One region of the Comamonas sp. 7D-2 genome, then DNA from elsewhere that is predicted to be linked to it. Evidence: predicted binding sites of a transcription regulator. Region 1 holds the regulator's gene; the other holds the start of a gene.
The links. Region 1 encodes LexA, which represses DNA repair genes until DNA is damaged. Its sites were predicted from a motif close to ACTGTATNNNNATACAGT; they were not measured.
Positions count from the first base shown of each region.

Region 1 (4,760 bases):
AAGTTGCAGGGTACGCCTTCAGGTCTGGCAATCTGGTCAACGAACTGCAAAGCCGCATCTGCATCGCTGTTGGCACTTCGCTCGAACTCTGCGCTGTTGTAAGTCAGCAGTGCGTCCGCGCCGTAGATGATGGCGCGGTAATCGGGCATGACATAAAGGCCGGTCACCTTGGCGCCTTGTTCACGCGCAAGCAGAACGCCAGCACGCACGGCAGCCTCTGACAGTTTGGTGCCATCGGTGGGAATGAGCAGGTGCTTGAACATGTTCAGCCTCCTGATGCCGGAAGATGTGCCTGAGAATCAATTTATTCCAATATTTCAAGCCGCGCAATGCCTAGTTCTTGAATGCAGCAGAGTTGTAGACAGGAGGTAAGACTCTGTAACGGGGCGGTCGCGTCGAGTTGTCTCATTCCTCGGGCGAAGGAGGAACGCGATTGAGGATTTCGCCAGTGGCCTCTATCTCGAACTGCTGTGGATTGAGCCAGTTGACCTCCTGGTGATCGGCAGTTTCAAAGTAAATGGCAGACGGGCGTATGGAGACGCCATGCGGCATGTCGACCTCATCAAAGCTCTGATAGACCAGAATCAGGCGCAGGTTCCCATTGGCGTCTTTGGCCTGTATGTGCTGCAAGAGCTTGCGGTAGGCACTCATAAGACGCCCTCGTTGACATGTGTATATGAATGTTTCCACTGTCGAAGAGGTGCCGCAATACCCTGATCCGGGTATCCGCTCTGACGCATATTCGCGCCTGACAAGGAGTTTAGAAGGCTGCGAGGCTTGTGCGAAATGCGTTTCGGCGGACAGACCCCGGCAGAGCATCAGTAAAAAATTTACATGGCGATCCAGATCGTTCGGCGCCAAGGCAGAGGGTCTGCTCTGGCAATATCGAGTTTTTCGCCTATGCACTGCTGGCAGAGTCGTCTGGCGTCATATCTGCCAGCCAATGGGCCAAGAGCGCTGAAATGGCTTCCTGCTGGATGCATATGGAAGCTTTGTTGCTCCGCCTGCAGGCCTATCGCGTGTCGGGCTCGGGGCTGCATAAGTGAGGCCGTCAAACCTCACTGTGCTTTCAGACTTGCGGGGCTGTTTGCTCATGGAGTGCCATACGCTCCAGCGCGGCGCAGACATCGGCCATGCGGCCCGAGATCAGCAGGCATTCGGGCTGACTGCGCGGCTCACGCTGCACGATCTTGAGCAGTCGCGGAGCGCCGACCTGCGCAGGTTCGGCGGTCATCGGCACATGTAGCTGGGCGGCTGCAACGGACTGAATGCGAAGCGCATGGCCGGCGAGACGGCCGCAGCTGCGGTTGGCGCGCATGAAAGGAATGCCGATCCGCGTCGCCTTCGGCCCACGGGCATTGAGGGACGCAGGCTGCGTGACGGCTGCGCCGTCCTCGCCGCAACGCAAGTCCGGGGGGAAAGATTGCATGGACGACAGGCTTTTCAGGGTCCGGCGTGTCAAAGACTGCAGTGATGTGGCGAATCCCATTTGGCAACTCCTTTGATGACCTTGCGGCATGGATAAAGGCAGGATTGCGTTCTTCAGGCAAAGCTCCGCCCAGGGCGAAGCTCAACGGCTTCGCGCCTACCACCTGGGCTTGAGAGGGAAAGAGGCTCGGTGCCTCCGCTGCATGGACGGAGGGACGCCGTCGCCCGTTACATGAACATGCTGTTGCGGATAAGGCCTACGGCCAGGCCTTCGATGGCGAATGGCTCTTCAGGATCGACGTGAATGATCTTGTAGTCGGGGTTCTCGGGCAGCAGCTCGATGCCCTGAGGCGTGCGCTTGAAGCGCTTGACGGTCACGTCGTCACCGAGGCGGGCCACCACAATCTGGCCGTTGCGCGCTTCATGCGTAGCCTGTACCGCCAGCAGGTCGCCGTCCATGATGCCCGCGTCACGCATGGACATGCCGCGGACCTTGAGCAGGTAATCAGGCTTGGCGGCAAACAGGCTGGGCTCGACCGAATAGCTTTGATCGATATGTTCCTGGGCCAGAATAGGCGAGCCGGCAGCGACGCGGCCGACCAGGGGAAGCACCAGCGGGGCCAGGGCCGTGAGCGGCAGCGCAAAGCTGGTGCCGCGTGCCGCATTGATGGTGCGCACGGTATCGGCGCGCAGGCGAATGCCGCGCGATGTGCCGCTGACCAGATCTATGACGCCCTTGCGGGCCAGTGCCTGCAAATGCTCTTCTGCAGCATTGGCCGACTTGAAGCCAAAGGTGCTGGCAATCTCGGCCCGGGTAGGGGGCGCACCCGTGCGAGCGATGCTGGACTGGATGAGGTCCAGAATCTGCTGCTGGCGGGGAGTGAGCTTGGGGTGGTCCATGGGCATTCCTTGATCGATCGATGATGAATACTGTGTGTTCATCCAGTACCTGTATTTTTAATCAGTTTGAAGAGGACTGCAAGTGGAACGTGACAAAAATATCGTCATCCTGGGCACCGGTGGCACGATTGCCGGTGTCGCCGAGCAGGCTGGCACCAGTGTGGGCTACCGTGCGGCCCAGCTGGGCGTGGCTCAGATGCTGCAGGCCGTGCCGGACCTGGAACGCGTTGCTGCTGCGTCGCTGCAGACGGAGCAGCTGGCGCAGCTGGACAGCAAGGATATGGATCACGCGACCTGGCATGCACTCGCGCTGCGATGTGCCGAGTTGCTCGCGCGTGATGATGTAAGCGGCATCGTCATTACCCACGGCACGGACACGCTGGAGGAAACCGCCTGGTTTCTGCAATGTGTTCTGCGCCCGGCAAAGCCCGTGGTGTTGACCTGTGCCATGCGCCCGGCCACAGCCATCTCGGCCGATGGCCCCGGCAATCTGCGCGATGCCGTGGCCTGTGCGGCCGATACGCAAGCTGCTGGCCGCGGTGTGCTTGCCGTGGTGGCGGGCCGGGTGTTCAGTGCGCGCCAGGTGCGCAAGGTGCATCCTTACCGTGTGGATGCCTTTGATGGCAGTGGCACCGGCCCGCAGGGCTGGGTGGAAGAGGGACGGGTGCGCTGGGCAACGGGCGGGCTGCCTAGGGCTGCTGCGGCTGGCTTGCCTGCAATCGCTTTACCGCCCGCAGGTCAATGGCCCCAGGTGGAGTTGCTGCACAGCCATGCGGGCTGCAACAGTGCCGTGGCGCTGGCGGTGATGCAGGCCTGGCATGCGGCAGGCGTGCGTGCCGTGGTGGTGGTGGGCACGGGAAATGGCACGGTCCATCAGGCATTGGGGGCAGCCCTGGACTGGGCGCAGGTGCAGAGCATGGCTTTGCGCATCACGACCCGGTGCGAGGAGGGGCAGGTGGTGCAGGCCGAGAGAGCGGGGGATGGCCATGTGAGCAGCCTACCTGCGGCCAAGGCCAGAATCAGCCTGATGCTGGAGCTGATGGGTTGGCCTCGCGAATTGGGTTGATGCTCTTATTCTGAGAGCTTCTATCCTGCGTGTTACCTAGAATTTATGATGTTTTTTATCTAAAAACTAATGATTATGAGCGCAGATGGCTATGAATATTGATGGCGCCAACTCCACCTTGGTGCAGTTTGCCCGCATCGGATGGACTCCGGCCGAACGGCAGGGAGCCTGAGGTTCGAGAATAAAAAAGGCCGGTGAAGACACCGGCCTTTTTGCCCAGAGATGCCCGACCGCCAAAAGTCGGCAAGGCGCCATGAGCGAGTGAACAGTGCGATCAGGAAGCCAGAGCGGCCAAAGCGCGTTCGGTGATCTCTTCAACGCTGCCTGTGCCGCTGATGGCGCGGTACTTGGGCGCCGCTGCTGCATCGGCCTTGGCCCAGTTGCTGTAGTAGTCCACCAGAGGACGTGTCTGGCTGCTGTAGACGTCCAGGCGCTTCTTGACGGTTTCTTCCTTGTCGTCTTCGCGCTGAACCAGGTCTTCACCGGTCACGTCGTCCTTGCCTTCCACCTTGGGGGGGTTGAACTTGACGTGGTAGGTGCGGCCCGAGGCGGGGTGGCTGCGGCGGCCGCTCATGCGTTCGATGATGGCGTCGAAGGGCACATCGATTTCCAGCACATAGTCCAGCTTCACGCCGGCGGCCTTCATGGCATCGGCCTGGGGGATGGTGCGGGGGAAGCCGTCAAACAGGAAGCCCTTGGCGCAGTCGGGCTGAGCAATGCGTTCCTTGACCAGGTTGATGATCAGATCGTCGCTGACCAGCTGGCCGGCGTCCATCACGGCCTTGGCTTGCAGACCCAGAGGGGTGCCAGCCTTGACGGCGGCGCGCAGCATGTCGCCCGTGGAGATTTGAGGGATACCGTACTTTTGGCAAATAAAGGCCGCCTGAGTGCCTTTGCCGGCGCCGGGTGCACCCAACAAAATCAGTTTCATGGAAATCCTTGAGGAGAGTAGAAATTCTTGCTGGCCCAGGCAGACGGGTGGTCGTCCGTAGTCCCCGGGCCGTATTTTTTCGCGGGCAAGGATAGCACGCACAAGACCAACACAGGCTTACACAATTCAGTCAAGGCTGTCACAAGTGCGGCCAATTGAAGGCATGTATCCGCTGCAAACGCGATTGCTGTAGTTGTAATCCAGGTGCCGAAGCCGTTACATATGCTATTCGGACTATGCGGAAAGTATAGCGATCAGCGCTTTCCTGGACTGGCCCAGGGCCCTTTGGGGTGGCGCGCGCGGACTGGGCAGCTGCCGGCTTGATGCGTGAGCGGCCCCGGATGAAGACAGCCTGCGGACTGGTGTCGCCAAAGTGCGCAGGTCTTTTTTCAACCAGCAAAAACAGCGCGCACACGCTCCAGGTCTTCGGGCGTG
Region 1 covers NZ_CP094238.1:3,293,457-3,298,216, reverse strand. Annotated here, with positions in the region: gene MPZ60_RS15205 (universal stress protein) at 1-263, opposite strand, end outside; gene MPZ60_RS15200 (hypothetical protein) at 406-651, opposite strand; gene MPZ60_RS15195 (hypothetical protein) at 1,070-1,429, opposite strand; gene lexA (transcriptional repressor LexA) at 1,657-2,328, opposite strand; gene MPZ60_RS15185 (asparaginase) at 2,411-3,394, shown strand; gene adk (adenylate kinase) at 3,669-4,325, opposite strand; gene kdsB (3-deoxy-manno-octulosonate cytidylyltransferase) at 4,715-4,760, opposite strand, start outside.

Region 2 (4,760 bases), 190 kb from region 1:
AAATGCCCCTGGTTGGTCAACTCTGTACGCTCAGCAAGCGATATGCTTTGCACGCCAGGTGCCCCGCGCCCCAAGTACACCAATAGCCAAGGCCTTCCCTTTGCCAACTGAGACAAGTGCTTTGCGTAGTCGGCTAATTGGCCTTCCTCATCTACGGATGAATACCAAGGCTTGTTTTCAATCGCCAACATGCCGTTTGGCGCTTGCAAGTGAACGCACAAATCGATGTATCTACGCTTATCCAACGAGCTAGTGGAATGCTCTGTTTCCACATTGCCGACAACGCTTTGACGAAGCCAAGCACTGTTCGGCCGTGGCATATCTGCAGCCTCGCCGTCGCCTGCCCTAAGGTCTTGCTCTGTTGCAGCCGCTTTATCATCTTCACCGTCAACAGACAGCAAATGTTGCTTGCCCTGGGCATCGAGCACCAGGTCTACCCACGCATCCCAAAACAAACTGCCTTGGCCATGTGTTTCGTTGGGATCCAGTAACAGTGCAAGGTGACGCGACACATCCACTTCATGACTACGGTACACGCTAAAGGGCGAAAAATCGGGTGCCAACTGTGCAGCCATGAGTTGTTGGGCTTGCTGCCAGCCAGCCTGCCGGGCTTGCAGATTGCCCAGCAGGGCTTTCAAAGCATCCACACCTGGCAGAGTTGATAAGTGATGGGTTGGTGTCGCGCTCACGTATGCCTCCCTCAGACAAGCAGCATGCGTTTGTGCTGCTGCCTTTGACTATTTGAATAGCTAACTGCGCCTGATTTTCTTGACTTTCAGATAGAAAACAACCTGAAACTCAACAAATGCTGGCGCCTACAGCTATGAATTTTAGAACAACGTCAGATCGCTCTATTCTCTAGCGAGCAGATTCAATCTCAATGCCTTGTCTTATTTATATGGCAGGCGCCCCCACCTATTCCGACATCGTGCCGCAGGAAGGACAGATGCAGGAGATATGGGGTGTCATCTCCAGCTGCATCAAACGCTTTGCAAGATGTAATTTGCCCTGATGGCACGCGCGGCTGCAGCGTCGACCAGCTCAAACAGAGCGGCAGCGCCGGGCTGATGTACTGCTTTGCGACCAACTGATCGGGATGAAGGCGCGGGCCTCGGCCCGCCCCAGTTGATCGCAAGCAAGCGCCGTCCCTGAGCGCCCCTGACGATTCAGTGCTCACCGCCACCCTACTTTGCCTGGTCATCGAATCGGTGCTCAGCGAAGCCAACGTCTGCAATCGACAAGCTGGCATCTGATGAGGTGATGCTCGGTCCACTATCCATGAAGTGATCTTGCTCATATAATTAGCCACCATATTATATTTTGGCTAACTAATGAAGCTTGAACAGAAGTACCAGGCGCTAATTGAAGAAGCACAACGACGCAAACTTCCTGATGTGGACGGCATCCGGCTGTGTTTTCAAGTGCTGTCGATGGCTGCAAACATCGACCGCGACTGCGCTGCTTTGCTGGCCCCTCATGGTTTGTCTGAGGGGCGCTTTGTGCTGTTGTTCCTTCTCGATGTGGCGCCTGACGGACTCGCACCCAACGCGCTGGCCGAGCAAGCTGGCGTGACCCGCGCCACGGTGACCGGTCTATTAGACGGACTGGAGCGCGAGGGTCTGATTGAACGTCACGCCAACGCCGAAGACCGCCGCGCACTTTGCATTCGGCTGACCTCAAAAGGAAAACAACTTGCCGGTACCGTTATCGACCAGCATGGTCGGTGGATTGCAGGCTTGTTTGGCAACCTGTCTGCACATGAGCGAAAGCAGCTGGCAGCGTTGCTGGAGAAAGTACGAGGCCCTGAATCGGACGTTGAATCATGAGGGATCAAGTCCGCAAGGGTGCGACACGCACCATTGACATCCCTCGGGACGTTCTGCATGCGCTATCGCGCGGGGAGTTGCAATGCGCGACGCTGGCTGAATGCCTGGCAGTCGACCAGGCCGTACTGGCACGAACACTCTTTCCGGCACTTACGGCTCAAGCACTGAGCACGATCGATGAAGCCTGCCAACTGGGCGTGCTCAAACGCATGGCCCGTATCGGCTCAGTCTTGCTGGATGCCCTGGGTACTGAGGGCATCGCACAATGCCAAACGCACCGCGCCGATATGGCACGAGGCTGGGCATGTTTCATGATCGGTGCCCGGCCTAACCTGGATCTCGGTGTACGGCTGGCCGCAATGCGCCCGTTGGCAGACGATGCCCATTTTGGTGTGCGTGAATGGGCTTGGATGGCAATGCGGCCGCACCTGGTGCAAGACCTGGCTGCGGCTATCGCTCAGCTGATGCCATGGACACAAGATCCTTCTGAACGTGTCCGACGATTCGCGTGCGAGGTTTTGCGTCCCCGCGGTGTGTGGAGCACGCATATCTCACAGCTCAAACGCTCGCCCGAGCAAGCACTGCCTTTGCTCTCAGCTTTGAAGAGCGACCCTTCGGTCTACGTGCAGGATTCGGTCGCCAATTGGCTCAATGATGCCGCCAAGGACCAGCCAAGCTGGGTGCGTGATATCTGCGCCCAATGGCTTCAAAGCACCCAAGCTGCCGCCACACATCGTATATGTCAACGCGCACTGCGCAATCTCAAGTGAAAGTGGAACCATGTCTCATTACCTTGTAGAGCTCTACACCCCCAATTCGGCTTGGCTCGCACTGTCCGCCGAACAAAGGCAACATTTTCTTGGCGGCATCGGACTCGCATTGAATCAACTCTCCAGCCTCGGTGTCGAAGTCCTCTCCCTGGCAGAAACGGACTCCAGCATTGACCAGGGAACCGCGCATACATTCCTTGGTATTTGGCGCTTTCCTGACCAGGCCGCTCGTGACGCCCTGCTGGCGGGCATCAAAGCCAGCGGCTGGTACGACTACTTTGACCATGTGAATGCAGCCAGCACTCAAGGGGCGGCGGATATTCACTTGGCTGCTCTAGCTGCCGCGTAGCTCAGTCTTTCGGACAATGCCGCTGTGCTCTGGTAATACATGCGGCTAGTCATTTCTAGCGCCCGCTGATGCCCACTAATGCCCGCTAATGGCCGCCCGCCACAGTCACCACTGCGGGCTGGCCAGCTTTCGGCACAGCACATGCAACTCAACATGGCCCCCCGGATTCGCACAGAACCGGGTGCAGGATCGAGTGGAAAGCATGCGACATCAACGTGGATTCATGACACCTGAGTCGCATCAATCGCTACACTGTACATATGCACAGTCATCGTCTCATGAGTGGTATGCCCGTCCAACTGATTGCGTCCCCGGTTACTTTGCCGCTGGCTGATCGCAGCGCACGCGCAGGCTCGCCCGCGAATGACTTCGCTGGCAAGCGACTGGATATTACTGACCTGCTGGTCACGCACCCCAAAGCCACGTTCCTGCTGCGCGTGACCGGCCCGTCCATGCAGGAACACGGCATCGATGACGGCGATATCGTCGTGGTGGACAGGGAGTTGCGTGCTCGCGATGGGAGCATCGTCGTGGCGGTTGTCGAGCGCGAACTCGTCATCAGAGCGCTGGACAGCGATGGCGACACTTGCAAGCTCAGGGCAGGCGCCCCCACCTACCCCGACATCGTGCCGCCAGAAGGACAGACGCTGGAAATCTGGGGTGTCGTCACCAGTTGCATCAAGCGCTTTGCAAAATGAATACATGCGCGCGCCAGCACAACACAGGCTGCCGTTGAAATCTGATTAGCGCCCCAAAAAAAGCACCTGCTAACGAAGAAAGGCAATGTAGTTCTCTACATTGCCTTTCTCTTTGGTTTATTACAGTTGTCCAACATCGCACTGCGGGCCGGGGTTAATTTTTTAGTAACTAATTTTTACAGATAATGCTTTGCATGCATTTTCTGCCTGCCTTGGCTGCCGCAGCATTTTTGCTGCCAGCCACAGCTATGAATCAAGCCATAGCGCAGCCCATCTATCGCTGCGGCAATACCTATTCTCAAGAGGCATGCAAAGGCGGCAAAGTGGTGGAAGACAAAACCACCACCCTGCACAGCGGGCATTCAGGCAGCACCGTTTATCTGTGCAAAGGCCATGGCGGCGGGCTTTTCTGGAGCAGCGCGCAATGCGGCCAGCACAACGCTTTTCTCGAACGTACTGAAACCGTGCCCTCCGGCCTGCCATGGGATCAAAAGGTCGCCCAGGCCGAAGCCCAATGGCGCAAGACCCAACGCAATACCGCTGCCCCTGCGGTTGTCTACCAAAACCGCCCTGCCCAGCCTGCCGAGCCCGGCAAAAAACAAGTCTGTGATGCACTGGAAGAACGCGTCAAAGCGTTGGACAGCATGGGACGTGCAGGCAGCCAGTATTACGACCTGGATTGGGTGCGAAGGGAGCGCAAGATCGCGAGAGATGAGCAGTTCCGACTAAGGTGTTAATTATTTTTCTACTTGGAGGAGATAGATATGAAAATCAAATCTGTAACAATAAATAGATTTAGAGGGTACAGTTCACCCGTATCAATCGACTTCGATAATCTTTTAGTTTTCGTTGGGAAAAATGATATAGGAAAATCTACAATCCTTGAAGCGCTAGATATTTTCTTTAATGAAGGAAAAGGGTGCGTCAAAATAGACAAAGATGACATAAATAAAAAATGCCTTTCAGAAGGAAACTCTGATATTGAAATATCAGTTGAATTCACAAATCTTCCGGCACAAATATATATTGATACAACTAACCCTACAACACTGAAGGATGAATATCTTTTATCAAAAAATGGAACACTTAAGGTTCTAAAACGTTACCCTAATGCAGG
Region 2 covers NZ_CP094238.1:3,102,593-3,107,352, forward strand. Annotated here, with positions in the region: gene MPZ60_RS14290 (PD-(D/E)XK nuclease family protein) at 1-689, opposite strand, end outside; gene MPZ60_RS14295 (MarR family winged helix-turn-helix transcriptional regulator) at 1,332-1,826, shown strand; gene MPZ60_RS14300 (DNA alkylation repair protein) at 1,823-2,596, shown strand; gene MPZ60_RS14305 (DUF6616 family protein) at 2,607-2,945, shown strand; gene MPZ60_RS14310 (LexA family transcriptional regulator) at 3,233-3,643, shown strand; gene MPZ60_RS14315 (hypothetical protein) at 3,892-4,380, shown strand; gene MPZ60_RS14320 (ATP-binding protein) at 4,408-4,760, shown strand, end outside.
Region 2: MPZ60_RS14310 (LexA family transcriptional regulator) is a predicted target of LexA. The motif match lies at 3,197-3,214, and genes of this name have one in related genera.